2 regions of the Pontitalea aquivivens genome follow, and region 2 is predicted to be linked to the other one. Evidence: riboswitches for the same ligand, from Rfam matches in the RefSeq annotation. Region 2 holds a riboswitch; the other holds the start of a gene.

Region 1 (7,392 bases), on a different contig from region 2:
GATAGACGCCGGTCCCGAATTCCGAGGTGATAAAGGCGATGATGCATTCAGCCGCCGCGCGCAGCACCTGTTCGGGCGGCAGCGCGGGATCGATCAGTTCCACCGCCGCATCGGCCTGACGGCGGCATTCGGTCTTGGCGACCTCCATGAACAACAGGCGCTTGTCGGGGAAATAGCTGTAAAGCGTGGCCTTGCTGACCCCCGCCTCGCGCGCGATGTCATCGACGCTGGCGCCTTCGAACCCGTCGCGCAAAAAGATCGTCCGCGCGCCGTCCAGCACCTGGTCGAACTTGCGGCCCTTGCGGATGGCGGGGTCGGTCATGGCGGTTCCTTCCGGTGGTGATGCACGGATACGCCCCCAGCATAGACTGATCGGTTCAGTTGGGGCAATGACCGATCGTCACGCCGCGGGCGGTTGCAACACCCCCAGCGCGCGGGCCAGGCGCGGCGCCTTGTGGCGCAGGAACCCGCGCAGCGCGTAATGGCCGAAATACCACGCCGCCCGCGTCAGCGACAGGCCCAGGTGAACGCGATACATCGCCCAGGTACCCCGCGCGGCCCGCCCCTTGCCCGAGGACAGCGTGCCATGACCGTGATGATAGATGCACAACACCTCATTCAGGCCCGCCGCCTCGGTGCCGCCGCGCAACAGCGCGATCAGGAAGGCGAAATCCTGGCGCCGCCGCAACGCGGGCATCCGCCGCGCGCCCAGCCAGGCGCGGTCGATCATCACGGTGGAAAAGCCCATGACATTGGTTTTCAGGTATCCCGGCATGGCAATCCGTTGCGGCAGGCCGATGGCCTGCTGGTCCCCGGTCAGATCGTTGTGGCGCAGATAGGCGGTGGCGGCGATCCGCGCGCCGGTCGCCTGCAAAAAAGCGGTCTGGCGGGCCAGCTTTTCGGGCAGCCATTCATCATCGGCATCCAGAAAGGCCAGCCAGCGCCCCCGCGCGGCGTCGATCCCGGCATTGCGCGCGGGCCCCGCGCCGCGATTACCGGGCAGCCGGATCAACCGGATGCGCGGGTCGGCAAGACAGGGCGTCACCGCGGCCAGGCTGGCATCGGTGGACCCGTCATCCACCACGATCGCCTCCCAGTCGGTCAGGGTCTGCGCCTGGACCGAGCCCAGCGCACGACCGATGACCCCGGCCGCGTTGTGACAGGGGATGATGACGCTGACCTCGGCCAAGGTCAGCCGATCCGACCGCGCGCACCGCCGGTCTGGCCGCGATCCATCAGCAGATGGTCCAGGATCACGCAGGCCATCATCGCCTCGGCCACGGGTACGGCGCGGATGCCGACGCAGGGATCGTGGCGGCCCTTGGTCACCACCTCGACCTCTTCGCCCGCCACGTTGATCGAGCGGCGCGGCGTCAGGATCGACGAGGTCGGCTTGACCGAAAAGCGCAGGACAATCGGTTGGCCGGTGGTGATGCCGCCCAGGATGCCACCGGCATGGTTGGTCAGGAATTCGGGTCCGTCCGGCCCCATGCGAATTTCGTCGGCATTGTCGATCCCGGTCAGGCCCGCAGCCGCCATCCCCTCGCCGATCTCGACGCCCTTGACGGCGTTGATCGACATCATCGCGGCGGCCAGGTCGGTATCCATCTTGGCATAGATCGGCGCGCCAAGGCCCGGGGGCACACCCTCGGCCACCAGTTCGATCATCGCGCCAACGGAACTGTGGCCCTTGCGGATCGCCTCCAGGTAATCGGCCCATTCGGCGACCACGGCGGCATCGGGAATAAAGAAGGGATTGCGCAGGATCTCATCGCGGTCGAACCGCTCGCGGCTGATCTGCTTGGCGCCCATCTGCACCATGTAGCCGGTGATCCGCAGATCGGGCACCAGCGCCTTCAGCACCGCCTGCGCCACGCCCCCCGCCGCCACCCGCGCCGCGGTTTCGCGCGCGCTGGACCGCCCGCCCCCGCGATAATCGCGCAGGCCGTATTTCTGGTGATAGGTGATGTCGGCGTGACCGGGGCGGAACTGGCGCGCGATTTCGCCATAATCCTTGCTGCGCTGATCGGTATTTTCAATCATCAGCTGGATCGGCGTGCCGGTGGACCGCCCTTCAAAGACGCCCGACAGGATGCGGACCTGATCGGGTTCCTGGCGCTGGGTGGTCATCTTTGACTGGCCCGGCCGGCGGCGGTCCAGGAAGACCTGGATGAACTCTTCCGAAATCTCGATCCCCGGGGGGCAGCCATCCACCGTCGCGCCGATCGCGGGGCCGTGGCTTTCGCCCCAGGTGGTGACACGGAACAGATGGCCGAAGGTATTGAAACTCATCACAGCTCTCCTCTCGCCCCACGGCATAGCGGCGCGGGGGGGCTGGCTCAAGCGATTTCCCTTGCGAAAGGCCACGGCGCGCCTATGTTACGGCCCACCTCGGGGTGCCCGGTCGGGCTGAGATGCGGCAACGCGAACCCGTTGAACCTGAACCGGTTAAGACCGGCGGAGGGAAGGTAGCACGGGTTCGCCCGGCCTGACCCCGCCCGTCAGCCATTGGAGACCCAGATGCGAACCACTCTGATGCTTGCGGGACTTTTTGCAGCCACCAGCGCCGTGGCGGATGAAAAGCCCGTCCTGACTGTCTATGCGCCCGATTACTTCACCTCGGAATGGGGCCCCGGCCCCGCGATCGAAAAGGGCTTTGAGGCGGCCTGCGCCTGCGATCTGAAATTCGTGGCCGGTGACGTGCTGCCCCGCCTGCTGCTGGAAGGCGACCGGACCGAGGCCGATGTGGTCATCGGCCTGACCATCGACGTGCTGGCCCGCGCCCGCGCCACGGGGCTTTTCTCGCCCCACGGGCAGGACAATGCCACCCTGACCCTGCCGGTCGCATGGACCGACGACACCTTCCTGCCCTTCAACTGGAGCGAGACGGCCTTTGTCTATGACACGACCCGCCTGGCCAATCCGCCCACCTCGTTCGAGGATCTGCTGAACGCGCCAGATAGTCTGAAAATTGCAATTCAAGACCCGCGTTCGTCGATTTCGGGGCTGGCAATGTTGCTTTGGGTCAAGGCCGTCTATGGCGACCGCGCGCCCGAGGCCTGGGCGAAACTGGCCCCCAGGGTGCTGACCGTGACCGCCGGCTGGTCTGAAAGCTATGGCCTGTTCACCGATGGCGAGGTGGATATGGTGCTCAGCTACACCACCTCGCCCGCCTATCACATCATCGCGGAACAAGACACGACCAAGGCCGCCGCGATCTTCCCCGAGGGGCATTACTTCCTGACCGAGGTTGCCGCGCGCCTGGCCGGCACCGATCAACCCGATCTGGCGGCGGCCTTCATGGACTATGTCGTGTCCGATGATTTCCAGGGCATGATCGCCACCGGAAACTGGTCCTATCCCGCGATCATCAAGGACGGCTTCCTGCCCGAGGGGTTCGCCGCCCTGCCCCGCCCCGCCAGGACCCTGTTCTTCACCGAGGCCGAGGCCGAGGCGCTGCGCCAGCCCGCGCTGGACGAATGGCTCGCCGCGTTCACAAAATAAGCTGGCCCGCGCCGCTGGCAGCCCTGCTGGTGGCGGCGCTGGTGCTGGGAACGCTCGGCGCGGTGGCGATCCGCGCCGGCGGCCTTGGCGTGCTGCGGCCCGCCGATCTGGCGGCGCTGTGGTTCACGATCTGGCAGGCGGCGGTTTCGGCGGCGGTGTCGTGCCTGCTGGCGGTGCCGGTGGCCCGCGCGCTGGCGCGGCGGCGGTTCCGGGGCCGGGGGCTGCTGATCTCGCTGCTGGGGGCGCCTTTCATCCTGCCGGCCATCGTGGCGGTGATGGGGCTTCTGACGGTCTTTGGCCGGCGCGGCATGGTCAACGCCGGGCTGGAAGGACTGGGCCTGCCCGGCCTGACCATTTATGGCGCGCATGGGGTGATTCTGGCCCATGTCTTTTTCAACCTGCCGCTGGCCACCCGGATGATCCTGCATGGCTGGCAGGGCATCCCGGCGGAACGGTTCCGGCTGGCCGCCGCACTGGGCTTTGGCCCGGGCGACATCCGCCGCCATCTGGAAATCCCGATGCTGCGCGCCATTCTGCCGGGGGCTTTCCTGGCGATCTTCCTTGTGTGCCTGACATCCTTTGCCGTGGCCCTGACGCTGGGCGGCGGTCCGCGCGCCACGACCGTCGAACTGGCGATCTATCAGGCCTTCCGCTTTGATTTCGACCTTGCCCGCGCCGCAAGCCTTGGCCTGGTGCAGGTGGCGCTGTGCCTTGGCGCGCTGGCGATCACCGCCCGCGTCACCCTGCCCTCCAGCTTTGGCGCGGGGCTGGACCGGCCCTTGGCCCTGCAGGCGCCGGGCCGCGCGGCGGCGGTGCAGGACATCATCGCCATCGCCGTGGCCGCGGCCTTTTTGCTGGTGCCCATCGGCACGGTCCTGGCCCGCGGCCTGCCCGGGGTCGGCGCGCTGCCCGCAAGCCTTTGGGCCGCCACCGGCACCTCGGTCGCGCTGGCGCTGGGGTCAACCGCCCTGACACTGGCGCTTGCGCTGCCGCTGGCGCTGGCGGCAACCCGCGCCACCTGGGCCGAAGCGGCGGGGATGCTGCCGCTGACCGCCTCGTCCCTGGTGATCGGCACGGGGCTGTTCGTGATCCTGCGGCCTGTCGTGACCCCCACCGCCCTTGCCCTGCCCGTCACCCTGATCGTCAATGCCGCCATGTCGCTGCCCTTCGCGCTGCGCATGATCCTGCCCGAGGCGCGCGTTCTGGCCGCCGATTATGACCGCCTGGCCGCCTCGCTGGGGCTAAGCGGCATCGCCCGCCTGCGCTATCTGACCCTGCCACGCCTGGCCCGCCCCCTTGGCTTTTCGGCCGGGCTGTCGGCGGCCTTCTCGATGGGCGATCTGGGCGTCATCACGCTGTTCGCCGGGGGCGAACAGAAAACCCTGCCCCTTGCCCTGTTCCAGCTGATGGGCGCCTATCGGATGGATCAGGCCGCGGCGGCGGCGGCGGTGCTGATGGCGCTGACCTTCGCCCTGTTCTGGGCCTTTGACCGGATCGGACAGCATGCTGACCCTGGATAAACTGCATATCTGCCAGGGTGATTTCCACCTGCGCGCCGACCTGACCGTGCCCCACGGCGCGCGCTGCGCGATCATGGGCCCCTCGGGCGGGGGCAAGTCCACGCTTCTGGCCACCATCGCGGGCTTCCTGCCCCCGGTCTCGGGCCGCATCCTGTGGGACGGGCGGGACCTTACCGCCCTGCCCCCCGGCGCCCGGCCCCTGTCGATCCTGTTTCAGGACCAGAACCTGTTTCCCCATCTCAGCGTCGCGCAGAATCTGGCCATCGGCCTGTCACCGCGCCTGCGGCTGGATGCGGATCAACAGGCGCGCATCGATCAGGCCCTGGCCCGCACCGGGCTGCACGGCCTGGGCCGGCGCAAGCCCGGCGCGCTGTCGGGCGGCCAGCAAAGCCGCGTGGCGCTGGCCCGCGCGCTGCTGCGCGCCCGTCCGCTGCTGTTGCTGGATGAACCCTTTGCCGCGCTGGGACCCGCACTGAAACGCGACATGCTGGACCTGGTCGATGCGATCGCCACCGAACAGGGCGCCACCGTGCTGATGGTCACCCACGACCCCGAAGATGCCCGCGCCTTCGCTGACCTGACCCTGCTGGTGGCCGAGGGCCGCGCGCATCCGCCCCTGCCCACCGGACCGCTTCTGGATAACCCGCCCCCGGCGCTGCGGGCCTATCTGGGCGGGTGATCCTTCATCTTGCCACAAATACCTCACGGGGGTGCGGGGGTGTGAAACCCCCGCTTTCTGCCCCTAGAACAGCACGACCGAGCGGATCGATTCGCCCGCATGCATCAGGTCGAAGGCCTTGTTGATGTCTTCCAGCGGCATCGTATGGGTGATCATCGGATCGATCTCGATCTTGCCATCCATATACCAGTCCACGATCTGCGGCACATCGGTGCGCCCGCGCGCCCCGCCAAAGGCCGTGCCCTTCCACACCCGCCCGGTGACCAGCTGGAACGGCCGGGTCTGGATCTCGGCACCCGCGGGCGCCACGCCGATGATGATCGACTGGCCCCAGCCGCGATGGGTGCATTCCAGCGCATCGCGCATCACCTTGACGTTGCCGGTGCAGTCGAAGGAATAATCCGCCCCGCCGATCTGGTCGAAGGGCGTTTTCGTCATGTTGACGATGTGGCTGACGATATCGCCGTCAATTTCCTTCGGGTTGACGAAATGGGTCATGCCGAAACGCTCGCCCCATTCCTTCCTGGCATTGTTCAGATCGACCCCGATGATCATGTCCGCGCCCGCCAGACGCAGCCCCTGGATCACGTTCAGCCCGATCCCGCCCAGACCAAAGACCACCGCCTTGGCGCCGATTTCCACCCTGGCGGTGTTGATCACCGCGCCGATGCCGGTGGTGACGCCGCAGCCAATGTAGCAGACCTTGTCAAAGGGCGCGTCGGGGCGGATCCTGGCCAGCGCGATTTCGGGCACCACCGTGTGGTTGGCAAAGGTCGAACAGCCCATGTAGTGATGGATCGGCGTGCCATCCAGCATCGAAAACCGCGTCGTGCCATCGGGCAAAAGCCCCTGCCCCTGGGTCGACCGGATCGCGGTGCACAGGTTGGTCTTCTGGCTCAGGCAGGACGGGCACTGGCGGCATTCGGGGGTGTAAAGCGGGATCACATGGTCACCGGGCTTCAGCGTGGTGACGCCGGGGCCGACCTCGACCACCACGCCCGCGCCCTCATGGCCCAGAATCGCGGGGAAGATGCCTTCGGGGTCTGCTCCCGACAATGTGAATTCATCGGTATGGCAGATGCCGGTGGCCTTGATTTCCACCAGAACCTCGCCCTGTTTCGGGCCTTCCAGGTTCACCTCCATGATTTCAAGCGGTTTGCCGGGGGCAAGGGCAACGGCGGCACGGGTTCTCATGGGTAAATCCTCGCTGTATAGATGCGCGAAGCCTGCGGCAAAGCCCGCGCAAGAGCAACCTCAGGAAACGACAAAATGACCAGATTTTCCGCCTTGGCCGCCGTGATCCTGCTGGCCGCCTGCCAGCCCCCGATGCCGATCGAGGAACCGATGCCCCAGACCCCGGCGCCGATGCTGCTGGGCACCGATCCCGCCGGCGGTCTGGAAGAACGCATGCCCGACACCTGCAAGGCGGTCGATTATGTGGCCTATCTGGGCCAGCCCGGCGGCGTGATCGCCACCATCCCCTTCACCCGGCCCCATCGCGTGGTGGAATGGCGCGGGATCGAGGCGCAGGAATACAACCCCCAGCGCGTCGTGTTCCGGCTGGATGCGGCGGGCAACATCTACAACATCGACTGCGGCTGATCGGGTGGCGCGCGCGATCCCCCTGGTCCTGATCGCGGGGCTGGCGCTGGCGGGTTGCCGGGCGGCACCCGCGCTGCCCCCCGATCC
Region 2 (7,392 bases):
AACCCGGCATAGGTCTTGCCCGACAGATCGGCCGGGCGTTTGATCGCGGCATTGTCGGAATTATAGACCAGCCGCCCGGTTTCGTGCTGCATGGTGGCCCAAAGCGCGGTCAGATCCGCCCCGCCGGCCCTGGCGCTGAGAAACCCCAGCGAGGTCAGATAGCCGAAATCCGCCGCGCCCGCCGCCAGCAACGCGGCCGAACTTGTGTCGGAATAGGGCAGGATATCGACCTCCAGCCCGGCCTCGGCGTAAAGCCCCCGGTCGCGGGCGACAATCAGGCCGATATGGTTGGTGTTCAGCGTCCAGTCCAGCGCGATGGTGACGTTCCCGGCCAGCGCGGGAAGCGGCAGGGCCAGCAGCGCGGCAAGAAGAAGGGGGCGGATCATCGGGATATTTCCTCCAGCAACAGGGATTTCAGGGTTTCGCGCAGGGGGGCCATTGCGGCCTCGTCGCGCCGGTCTTGGGGTATGGCGATCGGGATGTCCGACAGGATCCGGCCGGGCCCTGCGGCCATCACAAGGATGCGGTCGGCCAGGCGGGTGGCCTCGTGCAGGTCATGGGTCACCAGCAGGACAGCACGCGCCTGATCCTGCAGCCGATCCATAAGCCAGGCCTGCATCCGCATCCGCGTTACCGCATCCAGCGCCGAGAACGGTTCGTCCAGCAGGACAAAGCGGCTGTCCCGGACGATGGTGCGCAGGAAGGCCGCGCGCTGGCGCATCCCGCCAGAAACCTGCGCGGGAAACAGCGCCCCGGCCCCGGCAAGGCCAAAGGGCGCAAACAGCGGCGTCACCCGCGCCAGCGCCACGCGGCGTGGCAGGCCCGCGACGGTCAGCCCAAGCGCCGCGTTTTCCGCCAGGGTCAGCCAGGGGAACAACGCGTCGCTTTGCGGCTGATAGCCAAGCGCGGCATGGGGCGGCCGGATCGGCGCGCCGTCCAGCATCACCTGCCCGCTTGCCCGCAATTCGCCCGGCAGGATCCCCGCCAGCCATTTCAGCACCGAGGTCTTGCCACAGCCCGACGGCCCGATCAGCGCGGTAATCCCCCTGTCGGGCAGGCGCAGCGACAGGTCGCGGACCAGATCGCGCCCGCCCGCGGTGATGGTCAGGCCGCGGATCTCAAGCATCGCGCCGCACCCCGGGGCCCCGCGCCGTCAGCCGGTCCAGAAGCTGTAAAAGACCCAGCAGCGCCAGCGTCAACACGGCCGAAACCACCACGGCCGCCAGCACCAGGTCGGCGCGGAAATTATTCTTGGCCGCCAGGATATAGATGCCCAAGCCCCGCCGCGCCCCGGCATATTCGGCAAAGATCGTTGCAACGATGGCATAGGTCGCCGAAATCCGCAGCCCGGCCACAAAGCTCGCCCGCGCCGAAGGCAGCGTCGCGCGACGAAACACCGCCCATTGCCCCGCCCCCATTGCCGCCAGCAGGTCGGCGAATGCCTGCGGCGTCTGGCGATAGCCAGACAGCAGGCTTAGCAGCATCGGAAAGAAGGTCACCAGAATGACCAGCAACACCTTGGGCAGCAGCCCAAAGCCGAACCACAGGATCATCAGCGGCGCCAGCGCCACCAGCGGTACCGTCTGGCTGGCCGCGAACACCGGCATCAGCGCCCGTTCCGCCCGCGGCAGGAAATGCAGCGCCATCGAACTCAGCACGGCAAAGCCCACCGACAGCGAAAACCCCAGCGTGGCGACACCGGCGGTGGCCAGCGCATGGATGCCGATCTCGGCCCGGTTGCGGATCAGGGCGCCCAGAACGCCTGACGGCGCCGGCAGGATCAGCGGCGATACCCCCGACTGGCGGCAATAAACCTCCCACCCGGCAAGAAGGGCGGCAAACAGCGCCAGCGGCGCCAGAACACGCGACAGCATCGCAAACCTCCTGCGGCGGTTCAGCGCGGCGAGGGGCTGTTGGCCGAGGCTGTCAGATCGATGGTGACGTGACCCTCGGCCGGGCCAAAGCGCAGGAATGCCTGACGCACGGTTTCAAACACCGCGCCCGCATCGCCCCGCAACCGGGTGCAAAAGTTCTTGGACCGCAGGAACGTGCCCGAGGATTTCAGGAACGCGATGCAGCCATAAATCTCGTCCATGTGGTGGTCCTGCCCCAGCACATAAAGCGAGAATTGCACGTCGATCCCGACCCCGGTCACAGGCGCATGCGCGACCTGGGCCAATGCCAGGGCCTGTCGTTCGGCCAGTGGCAGGTGCTGCGCCACCGACAGGATATCGCAGCGGCAGGATGGATCATCCGGCTCTCCGGGGCAGCCGCGCGACAGGGTGACATGCATGGTCACATGCGCGGGGTCACGCGCCGTGCGCGCGAACAGATCGCGGATCGCATCCAGCAGCGGCCCGGGCGCGCCCACCATCAGCGTCGAGACATCATCGGTCTCGATCCGCAGCTGGTCGCGATAGGGGGAAAGGGCCTCAAGCCCCGACAGGATGACGCGGACAAAATCCGACGTCATGGGATAAAGCGACACCTGCGCGCCGATGAACATGTTTGCCTCGCTCCGCCGGTATTACCCGGATCAGCTGTAAAGGGTTCGCGCGGTATTGCGCATCTCAGCCCCGACCGGAGCACCCCTGGTTATGCCGCGACCATGGCGCCCGGGCGCAGGACTGTCAAGCAGGGGCGGACCGGCCATGAGACCGGGGCCAGGGCCGGTTCGTCCTGGGGCGAAATCTTCGCGGCGCCTGACCCCATGATCCCCGCCGGGCTTGCAGCGGCGCTGCCGCGTCGAAATACTGGCGCCGCCCCCCTGTGGGGCTGCCATACCGGAGAGATCGTCGTGACCCCCCCGCTGCATGACCTTGAAGCCGCCGCCGCGCAGTGCCTGCCTGCGCCCGCCTTTGCCTATGTCGCGGGGGGCGCGGGGCGGGAACGGACGTTGCGCGCCAATGAACTGGCCTGGGGCGACCATGCCCTGCGCCCGCGTCTGATGGCCGATATGGCGGGGTTTTCGACCGCCACCGCCCTTGCCGGGCTACAGCTGGACTTTCCCTGCCTGGTCGCGCCGATGGCCTTTCAGCGCCTGGCCTGCGCGGAAGGCGAGGCCGCGATGGCCCAGGCGGCGGCCGCGCAGGGCGCGGGGTTCGTGCTGTCGTGCCAGACCTCGGTTCCGCCCGAGGATGCGACCGTGGCCCCGTTCTGGTTCCAGCTCTATCTGCAACCCGATCCGGCCGCGACGCGGGCGCTCGCGGCGCGGGCGCTGGCGGCGGGGGCGGCGGCGCTGGTGGTGACGGTGGATGCGCCGCTGAACGGCGTGCGAAACCGTGAAATCGCGGCGGGCTTTCGGCTGCCCGAAGGTATCCGCCCGGTGATGCTGGATGCGCTGCCTGCGCCTGCGCCCGCAGGGATTGCGGGGCTGCTGGCGCGCGCGCCGGTCTGGAAGGATCTGGCGGCTTTGTGCGCCGAAAGCCCGGTGCCGGTGCTGGCCAAGGGCGTGATGACACCCGAGGATGCCACCCGCGCGGTCCAGGCCGGATGCGCCGGGGTGATCGTATCGAACCACGGGGGCCGGGTGCTGGATGGCCTGCCCCCCACCGCCCGCGTTCTGCCCGCGATCCGCGCCGCCCTGCCCGGTGTGCCGATGCTGGTCGATGGCGGCATCCGCTCGGGCGAGGATATGCTGGTGGCACTGGCCCTTGGGGCGGATGCGGTCCTGCTGGGCCGCCCCGCCTTTTACGCGCTGGCCATCGACGGGGCGGCGGGTGTGGCCGCCTGCCTGCGGCGGCTGCGCGACGAATTCGCCGTGGCGATGGGGCTGATGGGGCGACGGACGCTGGCCGGGATCGGCCCCGATTGCCTGTTCACCTGACCGAATAGGCGATCGGCACCCGCATCGGGAACGGCCCCGGCCCCATCGCGGCGGGCGGTGCGGGCAGTCGCGCCAGCCCGTCGATCAGCGCCAGCGCCGCACGGTCCAGCACAGGATGACCCGAGCTTTCCAGCACCGACCGCGCCACCACCCGGCCATAGCTGTCCAGGCTGAAACCCAGGATCACCTTGCCCTCGGCCCGCGCCTGCCGGGCGGCCCCGGGATAGGTCTTGGCGGCGGCCAGCGCCAGAACGATGGCCTTCTGCCAATCCTCGATCCGGGCCGTGTCCTCATCCGACAGGCCGATTTCCGCCTCGGTCGAACTGCTTTGCGCCTGATCGCCCGCGCTTGGCTCGGGGCTGGCGGCGGTTGCGGGCGGGGCGAATTCGGTATGCTCCTGCTCTTGCACCTCGGTGGCGACCTCGGTTGCCTCCTTCTCGGCCTCAATCGGGTCATCGGGGGTCGAGATGCGGAATTGCAGGTCCGGGTCGGTCACCGGGTCAGGGATCTGCGCCAGCATCGGGTCATTCGCGGCCCGTGCCGGTTCGGTCTGTTCGGGACTGTCCAGCTGCGCGGCGCTGTCGGCGGCGGCCTCGCCCTTGGCCAGGTCGGTCTCGGGCGCGGCCAGGATCATGTCGACATCGGCCAGATCGATGAATTCGCGCCCTTTCAGCCCGGCCTCTGCCGGGGGCGGGGCCACGGGCTGCGCCAGAAAGGCGGCCAGCACCGCCGCATGGGCCGCGGCGCTGATGCCAAGGCCGATGGCCCAGACGGGCGCGGCCCGGGCGGGAAACGCCAGGCTCATGGCGCGGCCCCTTCGGCAGGCGCGGGATCTTCCTCCAGCCCGACCAGGCCGATCTTCAGATAGCCGGTCCCGCGCATCCGGTTCATCACCGCCATCACCTCGCCATAGGGCACGGCGCGGTCGGCGGAAATATAGATCCGCGTGTCGCGTTTCAGGCCCGTGGCGATGTCCAGCTCCATCGACAGTGCATCCAGCGTGATCGGCAGATCCCCCACCAGCAGCGACAGGTCGGATTGCACCGTCACAATCACCGGCTCGGCCGGGCGCGGCGCGGGGGTGGCGGTGGCCACCGGCAATTCCACCGGCACATCCACCGTGGACAGCGGCGCCGCCACCATGAAGATGATCAACAGCACCAGCATCACATCGATGAACGGGGTAATGTTGATGTCGGTATTGGCGGCCAGATCGTCATCTGCGCCTGAAGAAAGTCTTGCACCCATGGCCTATTCCGCCGCCAGGGGGATGACATCGGCCCCGTCGGGTGCGGTCTGCGCGGCCCGGTCCAGATCGCGCGACAGGGTCCGTTCCACCAGCGCCGCCGCATCGCCCAGCCGCGCCCGATAGCCGCCGATGGCGCGGGTCAGATGGTTGAACAACAACACCGCCGGGATCGCGGCGACAAGACCGATGGCGGTGGCCAGCAGCGCCTCGGCAATGCCGGGGGCGACGACGGCAAGGTTGGTGGTGCCGCTGGCCGCGATGCCGACAAAGGCATTCATGATGCCCCAGACGGTGCCGAACAGCCCGATGAACGGCGCGGTCGACCCGACCGAACCGATCACCGTCACCCCCGATTGCATCGCCCGCGCGGCCCCGCCTTCGATCCGCGCCAGTTCCATCGCGACACGCGCCTTGATGCCCGCCGCCGGCAGGCCGGTGGATGCGGCCATCTCGGCCAGGGCCGCGGCCTGCATCCGGCCCAGCTCGCCCCTGGGCGCAAGCCCCGCACCCAGGCGGCCATGCCCCGACAGCCGCCGGTAATCGCGCCCGATCCGGGCCGCGGCGCGCGCGATCTGCAACAGCTTGCCCAGCCAGATCGCCCAGACCAGAACCGAGGCCACCCCCAGCCCCAGCATCACCGATTTCACCACCCAGTCGGCATCCATGAACATCGCCAGCGGGGTCAGCGCATCCGATGTATCGGCGGCGGCCAGCCGGTCGGCCAGACCGGGCAGGCCCCAGTCGCGCAGCGTTGAAATCAGGGTTTCGTTGGAAGCAGCCATGTCAGACCTCGGCCCATTGGCGGATCAGGTTGTGGTAAATGCCGGTCAGGCGCAGCACGTCGGGCGCATTGGCGCCCAGTTCCCCGCCCAGCGACTGGATCGACTGGTCCAGATCGAACAGAATCTCGCGCCGCTGCGCGTCGCGCACCATCGACTGGACCCAGAAAAAGCTGGACACCCGGGCCCCACGCGTCACCGGCGTCACCTGATGCAGCGAGGTCGAGGGATAGACCACCGCCGACCCGGCAGGCAGCTTGACCGATTGCGCGCCGTAATGCCCCTCGATCACCAGATCGCCGCCGTCGTAATCCGACGGGTCGGACAGGAACAGCGTGCAGGACACATCGGTGCGGATCTGCCGCCCCGCGCCGGGGATGACGCGGATCGCATTGTCGACATGGGTGCCAAAGGTCTGCCCGCCCTCGTAGCGGTTGAACATCGGCGGCAGGATCTGCGCGGGCAGCACCGCCGACACCCAGACCGGATGCGCCGTCAGCGCGCCGATCAGCCGCGCCTGAAGGTCGGGCAGAATGGGGCTGTTCAGCGGGATCTGCGCGTTGCGCTTGATTTCCGCCGATTGCGGCCCGGCGGTGTGGCGGCCGTCCTGCCAGTCGGCGGCGTCCAGCGTGGCGCGGATTTGGGTGACCTCATCGCGGGTCAGGATGGCGGGAATGGTGATCAGCATCGGGCTGCTCCTTGAATGGCCCGGGCGATGCCGCCCGGGCAGTGTTTCAGAACTTCATGCTGAGGGTGACCGAGGCCGTCCGCCCCGGCGCGACATAGACGAAGGGCGACCCCGACCGATAGGCGGTGTCGTAATAGGTTTCGTCCAGCAGGTTATCGACGCGCATCGACAGCACCCGGTCATCGCCCAGGTCATATTCGGCCATCGCATCCAGCCGCCAATAGGCCGGCAGCGTGTTGCCATTGGCCGCCATCGTGCCAAGGTTCTGGCCGCCGTTCCAGGTGGCCTGCCCGCCGATGGTCCAGGCATCGGTCAGCCGATACTGCGCCAGCAGATTGAATTGCTTGTGCGCGGTATTGGCCAGTTCCTTGCCGATATCGTCCGCCACGGCGCTTGCCAGCACCTTGCTGTCCATCCAGGTCGCACCGCCATAAAGCGACAGGCGGTCCGTCACCTTGCCCGCGATGCCCAGTTCGATCCCGCGCACCCGGTATTTGCCCGTGGCCGAGGTCACCGCCGAAGCGCCGCGCCCAAGGGTTTCGCGCGCATTGGATTTCGTGGTCTGGAACGCCGCCGCCGTCAGGCCAAGGTGCCCCAGATCCCATTTCGTGCCCAATTCGATCGCACGGTTCTTTTCCGGGTCCAGCAGCTGGCCGGGCTCATCCAGGCCCGAATAGGCACCGCCGCCCGCATCCAGTTCCTGCCCCATCGGGTTGGCCGAGGTCGCATAGGCCAGATAGGCCATGCCCTGATCGTTCAGCCTGTAGGTCAGCCCCGCGTTCCAGCTGAACAGCGTGTCCTGCCGGGCATAGCGGTATGCGCCCTCGCCCGCGCCGCCCGTGCGCATGAT

The links. Region 2 has a riboswitch for thiamine pyrophosphate ahead of ACK8OU_RS11310 (YkoF family thiamine/hydroxymethylpyrimidine-binding protein). Riboswitches for the same ligand answer to the same signal wherever they lie in the genome.
Region 1: it holds a riboswitch for thiamine pyrophosphate, as region 2 does, so the genes downstream of both, thiB (thiamine ABC transporter substrate binding subunit) here and ACK8OU_RS11310 (YkoF family thiamine/hydroxymethylpyrimidine-binding protein) in region 2, are expected to answer to the same signal.

The regions. Positions count from the first base shown of each region.
Region 1 covers NZ_JBKFEY010000001.1:118,153-125,544, reverse strand. Annotated here, with positions in the region: gene ACK8OU_RS00610 (TetR/AcrR family transcriptional regulator) at 1-322, opposite strand, end outside; gene ACK8OU_RS00605 (glycosyltransferase family 2 protein) at 401-1,189, opposite strand; gene aroC (chorismate synthase) at 1,192-2,292, opposite strand; TPP riboswitch at 2,383-2,483, shown strand; gene thiB (thiamine ABC transporter substrate binding subunit) at 2,521-3,504, shown strand; gene ACK8OU_RS00590 (ABC transporter permease family protein) at 3,480-5,024, shown strand; gene ACK8OU_RS00585 (thiamine ABC transporter ATP-binding protein) at 5,008-5,703, shown strand; gene ACK8OU_RS00580 (S-(hydroxymethyl)glutathione dehydrogenase/class III alcohol dehydrogenase) at 5,767-6,897, opposite strand; gene ACK8OU_RS00575 (I78 family peptidase inhibitor) at 6,973-7,305, shown strand; gene ACK8OU_RS00570 (I78 family peptidase inhibitor) at 7,310-7,392, shown strand, end outside.
Region 2 covers NZ_JBKFEY010000009.1:1,771-9,162, forward strand. Annotated here, with positions in the region: gene ACK8OU_RS11295 (ABC transporter substrate-binding protein) at 1-386, opposite strand, end outside; gene ACK8OU_RS11300 (ABC transporter ATP-binding protein) at 383-1,126, opposite strand; gene ACK8OU_RS11305 (ABC transporter permease) at 1,119-1,874, opposite strand; gene ACK8OU_RS11310 (YkoF family thiamine/hydroxymethylpyrimidine-binding protein) at 1,895-2,506, opposite strand; TPP riboswitch at 2,497-2,603, opposite strand; gene ACK8OU_RS11315 (alpha-hydroxy acid oxidase) at 2,609-3,826, shown strand; gene ACK8OU_RS11320 (TonB family protein) at 3,819-4,631, opposite strand; gene exbD (TonB system transport protein ExbD) at 4,628-5,074, opposite strand; gene exbB (tonB-system energizer ExbB) at 5,078-5,857, opposite strand; gene ACK8OU_RS11335 (Fe2+-dependent dioxygenase) at 5,859-6,542, opposite strand; gene ACK8OU_RS11340 (TonB-dependent receptor) at 6,589-7,392, opposite strand, start outside.